4 regions of the Glutamicibacter sp. AOP12-B1-11 genome follow, and region 1 is predicted to be linked to each of the others. Evidence: riboswitches for the same ligand, from Rfam matches in the RefSeq annotation. Region 1 holds a riboswitch; each other region holds the start of a gene.
The links. Region 1 has a riboswitch for S-adenosylmethionine ahead of ACT3UQ_RS14785 (acyl-CoA dehydrogenase family protein). Riboswitches for the same ligand answer to the same signal wherever they lie in the genome.
Positions count from the first base shown of each region.

Region 1 (3,299 bases):
AAGATGCGGTTGGCGACCTCCACGCCGATCTCGGTGGAGACCACCTTGGCCTCGGCGATTTCCACCGCCAGCGCCGCGCGTTCGGGCTGGGTGACATTCCCGGCCTTGGCCAGCAGCGCATCGAATTTGCGGCCGAGCTTCTCGGCCAGGGCGGCCACCGCGGCGGTGCGCGCCTTCAGCTCGCCCACGGTGCGCTGGAAGACGACGTCCTGGGAGTAGGTCTCCGCCGCCGAGAGGAACCAGGCGTTCTTGCGGCCCAGCAGGATTTGCTTGCCGCGGGCCAACGCGCCCTCGGCGATGCCCAGGTAGAAGTTCGCGAAGGCCAGCTGGATCCCGGGGGTGAGCAGGGTGGACACCGGCTCGTCGGTCACCGCCCCGAGCAGATCGGCGGCCTCGATGCGCACGTTGTGGTACTTCAGCGAGTTCGAGGCGCTCAAGCGCTGGCCCAGGTAGTCCCAGTCATCGACGATTTCCAGCCCTTCCCGGTTGCGCGGGAGGACGAAGGCCAACACTTCGCCGTGTCGCGGGCCTCCGGAGACCTCGGCGTTGACGACGATCATCTCGCCGACTCCGGAGCCGGTGGAGAAACGCTTGAAACCGTTCAGCCGGAAGCCATCGTCCTCCGCGGTGAGCGTCAGCTGCGGGTCCACCGGATTCACCGAATCGCCCCAGAGCCAGCCTCCGGCCACGGTGCGCCGCCACCACTCGGCCTGGGCTTCGGCCGGAGCGTAGAAGGCGATGCCGGACTGGTTGATGTAGTGGTAGGCCAGCAGCTGGGAGATGGACCCGTCGGCCGCGGCCAGGATGCGGATGGTTTCAAAGGCGGTGGCCCAGTGCGCTCCGGCTCCCCCGAATTCGGCCGGAACCAGCAGGTTCAGCAGCCCGGCCTCGCGCAGCAGCTGCACCTCGGCGAAGGGCTGCTCGTGTTTGCGGTCGCGCTCCAGCGCATCGGCGGCCAGGGTGGCCGCGACCTGCTCGGCGATCTCGCGCCAGTGGGCGAGCTCGGCCTCGTCTGCGCTCCCGGTGTAGGGAACGCGGGGCAGTTGCGTGCTCAGTACGGTCATTTTCGTTCTCCCTTAGAGTCTTGCTCCGAAGGAAGCAGAAAGTTGCTTTCTGCTGATCCATCGAACCTGGCGTTAGCACTAGCTGCGGAATGCAGGCTTGCTGCGGCGTCGTCGAGCCAGGTCTCTCAGCCGCTCTGGATGGTTGGTACTTCGAGTGAAACACCGCGGCATGAGCGGATGGAAGGAGCACGTCATCCGACGGAATAGTCGGTCAGAAGTCGTCATAAAGCGAGATTTCCGGCGGACTTGGACCGCCCCGAAGGCGCTGGGACGCCGTCATACTTCTGGAGGTTACGTCATCGGCGATCGGAGAGCTTGATATCCGGATCCAGCATCAATCGTCCGGGCACCTGTCAGGGGGATCTCGGTTTCTCAATTAGCCGACAGCGATAAGCGTCAGCGAATGCGGGGGTGGATCATGGATCCAGCGATCAGGCATCCCGGATGGCCGGATTGCCGGTCGTTGTTCCCATGCCCGTAATCCTTGCCCAGCAAGCCAATGGGGAAAGCTGGGCTGTGCTCGAAGTTGCAGCCTTGCCTTGCCTATTGCGGCCATCCCGCCAGTTAAACCAATAACCGCGCCATCCTCTGATGGCGCGGTTATTGGTTGATGCAGGCTTCTTGGATTTACTAGAGCAGGAATGCCCCGAGGATCCAGACGGTAGCAAATGCGGCGGTGCCCTGGATGGCGGTGGCCACGCTCAAGGTCTTGTAGGCCGTGATCACCGGGATGCGGCTGAGCTGGGAGACCACCCAGAAGTAGGAATCGTTGGCATGCGAGACGACCATCGCGCCGGCGCCAACTGCCAGGACACTGAGCACCATGCCCAGTTCGGAGTCCAGACCGAGGGATCCGAGCATCGGGGCGACCAGCGCCGAGGTGGTCACCATCGATACGGTGGATGAGCCCTGCGCCGACTTCAATGCCGCGGCGATCAGGAATGGCACAGCCAGTCCGAGACCCAAGCCGCTGAGCGAATCGGAGAGGATCGTGGTCAGCTCCGAGGCTGCCAGCACAGCACCAAAGGCTGCGCCGGCACCGGTAATGAGCAGGATGGGCGCCGCGGTGCGCACGGCTTCGTGCATCTGCTCGTTGAAGTCGGCAAGCTTCTTATTGCCGTTCAGCAGCAAGGTCGCGGCGAGCAAACCGAAGATCAGCGCGATCACCGGGGTGCCGATGAAGGACAGTGCTTCCAGTGCGGCGCCTTCGCCGAAGGGATGCGATGGAAGCTTGGCGATCGATGCCGCGCAGATCAAGACCAGCGGCACGAGGATCGGCAGGAAGGCCAAGCCAGGGCTTGGCAGCTTGCCGAAGCTTGCCCGCAGCTGCTCGTAATCTATTTCGGCGATGTCGTTCTCATCCTCGGATGGCAGCGGAGTCCAGGTGGACTTGTTGAAGCGGCTGGCATAGAACAGCCCGGCCATGGCCGAGACCACTGCCACCGGCAGGCCGATGGCGATGATCAATCCGAGGTTGTCGGCGATGCCGATGGACTCGGCGGCTGCCAGCGGTCCTGGGGTCGGCGGGACCATGGTGTGGGTGGCATACAGGCCGGTCATCAAGGCAATGGAGGTGGCCAGCGTGGAAACACCGGTGCGCAGGGTGATGGCCTTGCGCAGGGAGTTGAGCACCACGTAGCCCGAGTCGCAGAAGACCGGTATGGAAACGATGTAGCCGATGAGCGACAGCGTCAGGTTGGGGAATCTGGTGCCCAGCACCTTGATCAGCGCATCGGCCATGGAGATCGCGGCCCCGGAACGCTCCAGGATGATGCCGATCATCGTGCCGAAGAGGATTACGAGGCCAATATTGCCCATGGTGCTGCCAAAGGCGGTGGTCACCGTGGAGGCGACCTCGGCGATGGGGATCTTGTAGGCGAAGGCCGCGAGGATGGCCGCGCCGATGAGGGCGAGGAAGGGGCTGATTTTCCAGCGTGCGGTGACCAGCACAATGGCCACCACGAGGATCAGCAGAACGAGGAGTTCATACACGGCGAGTTGGCTCCTTTGCCAATATCTGTGGCCCCCAGCCCGAACCTGCAATGGCGCAGGCGGTCGTTCTGGGTGCGAGTTCCGGCCCGTTGCTGCCGCCCGCTATTCCGCCAGGTCAAGCTGCTCAGGCTTTTCCTGCGAAGGCTGTTTCGGCCGGGAGGACCGGTTCAGCGGGCGCTCAACTTCGAGCATCTTGCCAATACTAGGGACTGCGGACTCAATCGCCTATGGGCGCACGCCCAT
Region 1 is NZ_JBQSYL010000025.1:63,812-67,110, forward strand. It holds gene ACT3UQ_RS14785 (acyl-CoA dehydrogenase family protein) at 1-1,064, opposite strand, end outside; SAM riboswitch class I at 1,119-1,209, opposite strand; gene ACT3UQ_RS14790 (GntP family permease) at 1,695-3,056, opposite strand.

Region 2 (3,299 bases), on a different contig from region 1:
CAACGGCCAGCAGTCTGCTTTTGGAGCTAAGCCACGGTGGTGCCGAAAAGCAAGCCCAAGCAGTAGGTTACAGCGGCCGCACCCAAGCCAATGGCCAGCTGACGCACGCCACGTTTGAGCGGGGACGCACCGGATAGCAGGCCAACGACGCCGCCGGTGAGCAGCAACGCGATGCTGACCAAAGCGACCGCCACGCTCACCGCAGCTAGCCCGGTGAGCCCAAAGATGTAGGGCAGGATCGGAATGACTGCGCCCGAAGCAAAGAACATGAACGAAGAAATGGCGGCTCCCGGTGCCGAACCAAGCTCCTCATGTTCGCGTTCCAGTTCCGCGCTGCGAACTTCTGGATGGAGTGAGAAGGAGGGGTTGCAATCGCAGGTAAACAGCCCCATGCGTTCTGCCGCGCGGTGTTCGGCGTCCTCATTGTTCATGCCACGTGCTTTGTAGATCAACACCAATTCATTGGCGTCAAGATCGAGGTCACGGGCGGCAGAAAGCGTGACTTGGGTGGGGCGCGACGCGGTGAGAAGCTCACGTTGGGAACGGACTGACACGAATTCCCCGGCAGCCATGGACAGCGCGCCGGCCAGCAGGCCGGCAATTCCGGAGAAGAGCACGAGGGACGAGGCCACACCGGTGGCGCCGATGCCCATGACCAAGGCCAGATTCGAAACGAGCCCGTCATTTGCGCCGAACACCGCGGCTCGGAAGTTGCCGGACAGCCGGGATCTGCCGGCCGTAGCCAAAGCACGGATGACTTCCTCATGCACTTGCTCATCCGCGGCCATTTGCGGCGCGGCATCCTGATCGGTGGCGTAAGGAGAGTTGCCTTCGGCACGCTGGGCCAGCGCCAAGACAAACACCGAACCGAAATGCCGGGCCATGAAACGCAACATGGTGCGCCGCATCGACGGACGGACCGGGCGCACGTGTTCACCGAGCTTAGCGCGCCAGTAATTTTCGTGGCGTTCTTCCGCTTCGGCTAGCCCACGGAGAATCTGGCGTTCTTGTCCGGTGCGCTTTTCGGCCAGTTCACGGTAGATCGCACCTTCGGCGACCTCATCGGCCATGTACTGGCGCCAGCGGCGGATCTGCGCCTTGGATGGTTCGGGAATTGAGGTTGGGGCCATCACGGGGATGAGTCTCCTGCGGCAGAATTGGATCATTCACGGGCAGATGATCCGGGTTAGGTTCAACCCCCTAGTTTAGTGAGTGAGTCGAGCACTGGGAATTTGGCAAGACTAAATACCTTAGCGGCGCCAGGGTTTTGCCCTCGGGCTGCCACGAATACCGAAAGTTCCTCGCGCTGCCTGTCGAAGCTCGGCGGACCCACGGTTCTGGCTAGCAATCGGGTGAGCAGGTGCGGGTCGGTGACGTAGTAGCTGACCCAGACTCCGCGAAGCGGAAACTGCACCTGGCCGGTTTGCAGGTCAATAATGGGAAGGACGTTTGAAGCCATAACTATCGTGGACCCTTAAAAGAGCTCTTGCCCGTAGCCGGTTGGAGTACGGACCGCTTCTTCATCCGAACCACCCATGAACCTGGGGTTGGTGTGCGGCCAGTCGGAGCTTGGCGCCGCATCTCGTGAAGCAACACCACGATGCTACACCCGTGGGCTGTCCGGATGCGTAGTGAGACGTCATACTCGGCTCTCGCGGGCCTCATGGGAAGCAGAGCCGAGCACCGGGAGGTGCACGGACCGCGCCCACAAGAACCCTGCGCTTGGCGCAGGCGAAGGTCGCCGGGCGGGGATCTGGACATCGGGCACTACCGGTGGCTGGCCCGGTGACCGATCTCCGGCAAGTGGCTCCCCTCCCGACCCGCCGTCGATGCCGCCAGGCCTGCCCGAGCCGCGCGGGAGTATCGCTGCGCAATATGCCGCTCAGGTCCAACGCCTCTGGTCCGTTGGGACCAACGCCAGGCTACGGACCGGCAGTTTCACCAGGTGGTGCTCCTAGTCGCTGGGCTCGGTCAGGGCCATCCGAGCTAGCGCGAGCCTATGCGGCCTGTTAGAGGCGGTGCCCTGCCAGAGCTATGAGCAAGATTTGGCGAAGAATCGTTGTTAGGACTGCTCGGCGATTCGCTGCAGCGAGGAGCGTTGTTCCTTCCATTGCTCAGCGCTGAATCCAGGGATATTTCTCGCCTGTTCGCGCAGTCCTACCTGTCCGTCGAGAAGCTCTCGAACGATATCGAGATGCCCGGCATGCCGGGAGGTCTCCGCGATCATATGAACAATAAGATGCTCCACGGTGGTATGCCGATGCACGGACCACCAGGGGACCTCTGCCGGGGATTCTAAGTTCAATTCGTCAAGCGCGTGTTCGGCAAATGCGATGGATTTTCGGTACAACGCGAGAACATCTTCTACCGAGAAGCTGGCCGGAGGCAGGAAGTCGATCTGCGGTTCATCGCTTTGCAGTAGTTGAAGCACATGCCGATCGTTGGGCACACGACCTAGGCACTCGCCGAAATAACCGTATTCGGTGATTGCTAGGTGGTAGATGACACCAAGCATGTGGGTTCCGGTATCCGTCATGGGGCGGCGGGCCAACTCCTCGGAGAGTCCCTGGCACTTCCAGAGCACGGTGTTGCGGGCCTCGTTCAAGTAGGTCCGAAGCCTCTTGGAGGACGGATTGCCAGCGGTATCCATGTGCCGAGTCTAGTTTCTTGGCGATTGAATAAACAGCGCCGGCGCATTGAGGGATTGGTTGCTGACTTCAGGACTGAAGCGTGAGCTCGGCGCAGTTCTCGTTGCCTATTGGTAAACTGACGCAGTGTAGGAACCTGAACCGGATTGGTTTAGCGGAATTGTAGGCCGGGTGCTGCCAATCTAGGGCTGCGCCGGTGTCAAAATGGTGGGAGAGCATGAAAACACTGCCCGTAGAGCCCACCGGCTCGTCGATTAATATCGGTGCCCGTTTGCGTGGGGTACGCCAAACCCGACGAATGACCATCGACCAGGTGGCTGAAATGTCCGGACTGACCAAGGGGTTCTTGTCTCGCGTGGAGCGAGACTTGACTAGCCCGTCGGTATCGACATTGCTTAGGCTCTGCGAAGTATTGGGCTTAGAAGTCGGGCAGCTCTTCTCTGTACCTGAAACCAAATTGGTCAGGTTGGAGCACGCACCGCGAATCGCCTTGGGCGGTCAGGGGATCACCGAACAGCTGGTCACTCCCCGCGCCGAGACCCGGGTGCAGATGATTAGGGCAGAGGTCGCGCCGCAGGGCTCGGGGGAGGCCGAGCTGTATTCGGTGGATTGCAAGGTGGAAGTTCTGCACGTGATTTCCGGAGAATTTAC
Region 2 is NZ_JBQSYL010000015.1:61,540-64,838, reverse strand. It holds gene ACT3UQ_RS10670 (VIT1/CCC1 transporter family protein) at 27-1,130, opposite strand; gene ACT3UQ_RS10665 (hypothetical protein) at 1,193-1,459, opposite strand; SAM riboswitch class IV at 1,478-1,590, opposite strand; gene ACT3UQ_RS10660 (DinB family protein) at 2,063-2,650, opposite strand; gene ACT3UQ_RS10655 (helix-turn-helix domain-containing protein) at 2,866-3,299, shown strand, end outside.
Region 2: it holds a riboswitch for S-adenosylmethionine, as region 1 does, so the genes downstream of both, ACT3UQ_RS10665 (hypothetical protein) here and ACT3UQ_RS14785 (acyl-CoA dehydrogenase family protein) in region 1, are expected to answer to the same signal.

Region 3 (3,299 bases), on a different contig from region 1:
GAAGATTTCGGCGGAGACCTCCCCGACGAGCTGCAAGACCTGCGGTTCGCGGTGCACCGGAACTCCGGTGCCGGTGCTGAAACTGCGGGTACGCGCCTGCACGGAGGAGCGCAGGTCGTTCAGTGCCGCGCGTCCGATTCCGGCCTGTACCGCCATGAGCACGAGTTGGAAGATCGCGGCTTCCGGATCCGTGGGGTCCTCCGGCATGAAGGTGTCCACCGGGACCTCATGGAATTCGGTGCTGCCGGTACCGGTGAGCTGTTGGCCGAACCCGTCCCAGTCATCGAGGATTTTCACGCCGCTGTGCTGGGTGGAAACTACCGCGATCTGGCGCCCTGGGAGTTGCGGGTGCGCCACCGCTACGGTGGTCCAGTCGGCGAAGATGGTGCCGGTGCAGTAGAACTTCCGCCCATTGACCAGCCAGCGCGAACCCTCCTCGGTGACCTTGGTGTTGAGCAACCCGAGGGCGTTGCCGCCTTCCTCGGTGTAGGCGTTGCCCACGATCTGCCCCGAGCTGATCCGGGAAACCCATTTGCTGCGGAGCTGCGCATCTTCCAGCCGCACCGCATTTTCCACGAAGGCAATGTGCGCGCGCCATAGCTGGGCCACATGCGAGTCCGCCTCGGCTAATTCGATGAGCAGCCGGAAGACATCGCTCAAGCGCGCCCCGTGGCCGCCGTCGGCGACCGGCAGGCGCAGCGCACCGAAGCGCTCGCGGTTCAGCAAGCCGACCTGTTCGAATGGCAGGATCCGCTGCCGGTCGCGTTCTCTTGCACCCGAGGCGATCTGCGCGAATACCGGACGGAAAATGCCGGCAAGCCGTTCATACTGCTCGTCAGCGCCGGGGCCCGGGGTGATCTTCAGCAACTGCCGGGTAGGAAGTTCTTGTGGAAGGTCGTCAAGCCCCACCGCGCTACCCGCAATAGACGGGTCGCTGAGCGCATTAAAGTCGCCAGCGGGATCGCCAAATGACATCGGAAGTCCTCAATTCTTTCCATCGGTCCTGGCTGTAGCACCGTCCCGCGCCAATATTTGGTGGGTGGTTGCTGCGACGTCGACGAGCCAGATCTCTCGGTCGCTCTGGATGGTTCGTAATCATTTGTAGCCTGAGGTTTACATCGCCATCAACCCGGTTAGTCACATTTCGTCGTGTGCGGATGGAGATTGAAATGCATCAAGGACAGCACTTGCCTAGCGAGGTCGAACGCAATACCTAGCGTTTAGCGATTTTTCGGCCAAATACGCGATTGATGAAATAAAAATCGAAACATCACGATGATGTGACGCATCTATCGAATATTTTTCATGTTACGAAAGATTTGCATTGAAATCGTTCGAAGGCCTGTAATAGTCGTGTAACCATCCCGAGCGGCTAAGAGATCTGGCTCTGTGACGCCGCAGCAACCACCACACACGGTTAATAAACCAAACGGTGTCCGGTGCTACCGCCAGGAACGATGGAGATGAAAATGACTACAGCCTTTGCCTTGCCCGAGACCGTCCAAAGCGCAACGGCGCTCGACGTGGAGTTCCTCGAGCTATCGCGTACTTTCACCGCCAAGAAGGAAAGCAACACGGTGCTTCGCGACGTGAATCTGCGCCTCGGAGCGGGCCAGATTGTTGCAATTCTCGGCGCAAGCGGTTGCGGCAAATCCACTCTCTTGCGGGCGGCCTCCGGCCTGGACCGCCCCTCCACCGGGTCGGTGGTCATCGGAAGCCGCGCCGTGACGGGGATAGATGAGCGGTGCGCCGTTGCATTCCAGGAACCACGGCTATTGCCTTGGCGCTCGGTCCGAGACAACGTGTCCATCGGCCTTGCGCCGGGAACCGACAAGCAATCCGGGCGCCAGCTGATCGCCGAGCTGCTGGAGCTGACCGGCTTGAGCCACGCAGCAGATCTGCGCCCACGTGAAATTTCCGGGGGCATGGCTCAGCGGGTTTCGCTTGCTCGCGCGTTGGCCCGGCGCCCGGGCGTCCTGCTTCTCGACGAACCCTTTGGTGCGCTCGATGCGCTGACCCGAATGAAAATGCAGGATCTGCTGCTGGCCATCCATAAGTCTTTCCCGACTACCGTGCTGCTGGTGACCCACGACGTCGATGAGGCGCTGACTCTCGCCGACCGCATCGTCGTGCTGGGCCGACCCGAGGGCCAGGCCTCGGCGACCGTGATCGAGGATCGAGTCCTGTCCGCGGCGCACCCGCGCAGCCATACGAGCAGCGAATTCGTCGCCCACCGCACAGCGCTGCTGAGCCTGCTCGGCGTTGATCCGACGAACCACTAGCACTTTCTACCGCACTCATTTGGTCCCGCGGGCCTTCCATTCGCACAAATCAAGGATTTTCCATGCTCTCGAATCGTTTTTCCCGTCGCGCCGCACTATCCGTAGCAACGCTTGGCATTTCGGCCCTGGTGCTGACCGGATGCGCGGGCGAGAACGCCGCAGCCGACGGCCAGACGCTGTCCATCGACTTCGCCACCTACAATCCGCTGAGCCTGGTCCTGAAAGAAAAGGGGTGGCTGGACGCCGCCGCTAAGGAACAAGGGGTCAGCGTCGAATGGATCCAGTCGGCCGGCTCGAACAAGGCCAACGAGGCGCTGCGCGCCGATGCCGTGGATGTGGGATCCACCGCCGGTTCGGCAGCACTGCTGGCCCGCTCCAACGGCTCACCTATCAAGACCATCTCGCTGTATTCGCAGCCCGAATGGTCCGCCCTAGTGGTGAACGAGGACTCGGATATCAAGTCGGTCAAGGACCTTGAGGGCAAACAGGTCGCGGCCACCAAGGGCACCGACCCCTACTTCTTCTTGCTGCAATCCTTGGCCGAAGCCGGTCTGAGCGATTCGGACATCACCTTGCAGAACGTGCAGCACGCCGATGGGCGCACCGCGCTGGTCAACGGTTCGGTCGATGCCTGGAGCGGCCTGGATCCGATCATGGCCGATGCCGAACAGGACGGCGCGAAGCTGCTCTACCGTAACTTGGACTTCAACACCTATGGCGCGTTGAATGCCCGCGAAGATTTCATCGAGGAGAGCCCCGAACTCGCCCAGCTGGTGGTGGACTCCTACGAGAAGGCTCGCGGATGGGCCGCCGCCAATCCTGGTGAAACGGCGAGCATTCTGGCCGAGGTTGCAGGTCTGGAGGCCCCGGTCGCCACCCAGGTGATCGAGGAACGCTCGAACCTCGACGTGGACACCGTGCCGGGTGAGGATTTCATTTCGGTGCTGCGCAATATCGGACCTACCTTCGTGGCCAACAAGGACGTCTCCACCCAGGACGCAGTCGATCAAGCGCTGG
Region 3 is NZ_JBQSYL010000001.1:165,687-168,985, reverse strand. It holds gene ACT3UQ_RS00860 (acyl-CoA dehydrogenase family protein) at 1-975, opposite strand, end outside; SAM riboswitch class I at 992-1,091, opposite strand; SAM riboswitch class I at 1,357-1,464, shown strand; gene ACT3UQ_RS00855 (ABC transporter ATP-binding protein) at 1,470-2,282, shown strand; gene ACT3UQ_RS00850 (aliphatic sulfonate ABC transporter substrate-binding protein) at 2,345-3,299, shown strand, end outside.
Region 3: it holds a riboswitch for S-adenosylmethionine, as region 1 does, so the genes downstream of both, ACT3UQ_RS00855 (ABC transporter ATP-binding protein) here and ACT3UQ_RS14785 (acyl-CoA dehydrogenase family protein) in region 1, are expected to answer to the same signal.

Region 4 (3,299 bases), on a different contig from region 1:
GTCTCGGCCACGAATTTCAGGATCTTCTCTTCCCCGGCCATTGCCGGTTCAAAATGGACCTTGAAATTCGTTTTGCCGGGCTCGGTGGACGCGAGCGCTGGAGCGGACTTTTGCTGAACCAGCAACGCGCCAAGGACGAGCGCCACAATGGTCGCGCATGCCGCGATGGTCCAAGGCAGTTTCGCGGTGTTTTTACGCAGAGTGAAGCCATGGTCATGGCCTTTGGGTGAAGTCGTCATGTTCTTCTCGTTTGTTCTAGGGCGCTTAGGGGCGGGCCAGCGCGCGGGCGATGCGATCGCCGAGGAATTGGACTGCTTGCACGGTCAGAATGAGCGCAAGGATCGTGGCAAGCATGACATTCATGTCGAACCGCTGATAGCCGTAGGTGACCGCCAGATAGCCGATGCCGCCGGCCCCGATGGTTCCCGCGATGGCCGAATACTCGACCATCGAGATGGTGTTCAGCGTGACGGCGGAGGCCAGGGCGGGCAGCGCCTCACGGATCTGGGTTGCCCCGATGATTTGCAGCGGCGATCCACCGGTCACCAGCCCGACGGCCAGGTTCTCCTTAGGCAGATCATTGAGCGCGTTCTGCACGAGCCGCGCGAAGAAGGGAATGCCCGCAATGGTCATCGGCACCACTGCTGCCCAAATGCCGATGGTGGTTCCGGTCACCCATTTGGTGAATGGAATAATCGCCGCCATCAAGACCAGGAACGGCAATGAGCGTCCCATGTTGACGAACCAGCTCAGTGCCGCATGGCTCTTGTCGTGCGGAAAGAGACCCTGCCGGTCGGTGTTGAACAGCGCCAAACCCATGATGCCGCCAAAAATGATCACCAAGACCATCACGATGCCGACCATTGCCCAGGTCTGTCCATAGGCAGGAAGCATCAGGGCGGGCAGTTCGTTCCATGGGGTGTCGGTACCGACCGCTGCGCTTTCGGTTGGGATTCTCATACCGCCACCTCGATGCGTTCCGCGCGGTCGGCCACACTCGCGAGGAGCTGCTGGGATCGTGGCGTGGCGCGCAATCCCCATCCAGCCAAGACGGCAATAGCTCGTTCTGCGGCAATGCCCGCGAGACCGATTTCAACGCGGCCCAGCGTTCCCTCGTGGTGTGCTTCCACGGAGCCACCGAGCAGCGCGACCCGCGCGCCATGTTCGGTTCCCAGCCGGGATATCCAGGCTGGGTCCACATTTGCCGCCTGGTAGGCCACGGTCAGCGTGAAGTCGTAGCCGGCGGGCACCAGATCGGGGCGCAATGGCAGAAGCTTTGAACCGGTCACCGATCCCGGATCCGCTACCAGGCCTCGAAGTTCGCCGTACTCGGCGATTCGACCGCCATCGAGTTGCGCGACGCGGTCGGCGATATGGCGCACCACATCCATCTCGTGGGTGATCAAGATAATCGCCAAGCCCAAGTCGGTGCGCAGGGAATCAAGCAGTTCCAGCACCTGCGTGGTGGATTCCGGGTCGAGCCCCGAGGTTGCTTCATCGGAGAGCAGCAGACGCGGACGCAGCGCCAGCGCTCGGGCAATGCCCACGCGTTGGCGTTGGCCACCGGAAAGTTCTCCGGGGTACGAATTTGCCCAATCCGCCAGACCTACGCGATTCAGGAGTTCAGCGACCCGGTTTTCCATCTCGTGGTGGACTACTCCCAGGTTTCGCAGCGGCAACGCAACGTTTTCGGCTACCGTCATGCGGCGCAAAAGGGCCGAGTTCTGGAAGATCGTGCCGATGGCACGACGTTCGGCGCATAGTTCTTTGCCAGAGAGCACCGACAAGTCCTTGCCTTCTACCAGGATCTGACCGCTGCTGGGCTTTTCCAACAGCGAGATGCAATGGGACAAGGTGGACTTCCCGGCGCCTGAGGGCCCAACCACCGCGGTGATTGTCCCCGATTGAACGTCCAGGTCGATCCCCTTGAGGACCTCCACACGGCCCTGGGCCGTTTCGTAGTGCTTATGCAGCTGGCGAATCTCAATCATGTGATCGTCCAGATAACGTCGTTTGCATTTGTTCTCCTTGGTGCTGGCACCGCGCAGAGTCTCAAACAGCGACGATCCACGGATTCAGGATGCCGCTGGCTTTCGCCAGGCTCTGAATCTCGGGAACAAAGCCGGTGTTTCAGACTGCTCCATCGGTCCTGGCTGTAGCACCGGCCCCGTGAGGGTGGTTGCTGCGACGTCGTTGAGCCAGGTCTCTCGGTCGCTCTGGATGGTTACCATTCGATAGGTGAATCGAACAGTTTCAGTCTGTGCCCGTGCCCGCTTCGTGAACAACCATGACGTTATATACGCGTCATGAAGTCGACCTCGGTGCGCAGATCGGCGGAAAACCGGCCATAAATGCGCGACTCACCCGTCATATGTCGCCACGTGACGACGCTGAATTCGCATCTTGACTCAGGAGAACTCGGCGGGTGCGAGGACGCCCCTGGGCCTGAACGCAAAGCAAGCTTCCAGAACCGAAAGGTGGAGATGAATTAGGTGCCTGGAAGCTAGCTGCGCGGCCAGACCACTTCGAAGCGTTCGCACACGATCCGCTCACCGGGCACGCCGGTCATTGCCGGTTCCCACTGCTTGGCGAAATCTGCCTGCTGCGTCCGTTTCCAGAACTTTTCGTGTTCCCGGCGCCAGCTGGCCAGACTACGGTCATCCTCGCCCTCGGCAAAGGCAAAATCTGCATCCACCTGGTCGAATGATTTCAGCGTCACCTCGCTGGTACGCAGGATAATTTTCGGTGTCCCGGAGCCGTCGCAGGCGATCCAGTGCGAACCGACCCGCGGAAGCGGTTCGTTCTCGGCAAGGTACTCGTTTTCAAGGCTTGAGGTGGCACGTTTCTGCCCGTGGGTTACCTGATGCAGCAGTGCCTCGGCGAGCTCAGCGCTGTCTCCGAAGTATTCCACCACGTAGTCGCCCGGATCGGTGGCACAGCTGTTTCGGTAGTCAGCCCACATTTGCGCGGCGGCGGCGAGATCTACCGGGGGCAGCTCGGAGGTAGGTTCATTGCTCATTCTCCTAGCCTAAACGCAGTCCGGCCACCGAAGCTGCTGTATTCGGTGGCCGGATCGCTGGCTGCCGCGGTGGCGGCATGCCCTCCGAAGCCCTTGAGGCGACGGCGGTGAATCCGACGCTAGTGAAGTCTTCACCTGAGCGTAATGAGCGACAAGCATGCGCGGTGACGCGTGTCACAGCCTAAGTCTCAGGTGCTTCTCCCGTAAATTGGCGCTTGCTTCATCCCCACCTTTTCAGGAGATCAAAGTATGTCACGAGCAAGTACGAGAGCTATCGCCA
Region 4 is NZ_JBQSYL010000001.1:172,688-175,986, reverse strand. It holds gene ACT3UQ_RS00890 (MetQ/NlpA family ABC transporter substrate-binding protein) at 1-239, opposite strand, end outside; gene ACT3UQ_RS00885 (methionine ABC transporter permease) at 265-960, opposite strand; gene ACT3UQ_RS00880 (methionine ABC transporter ATP-binding protein) at 957-1,991, opposite strand; SAM riboswitch class I at 2,138-2,227, opposite strand; gene ACT3UQ_RS00875 (ASCH domain-containing protein) at 2,504-3,019, opposite strand; gene ggt (gamma-glutamyltransferase) at 3,269-3,299, shown strand, end outside.
Region 4: it holds a riboswitch for S-adenosylmethionine, as region 1 does, so the genes downstream of both, ACT3UQ_RS00880 (methionine ABC transporter ATP-binding protein) here and ACT3UQ_RS14785 (acyl-CoA dehydrogenase family protein) in region 1, are expected to answer to the same signal.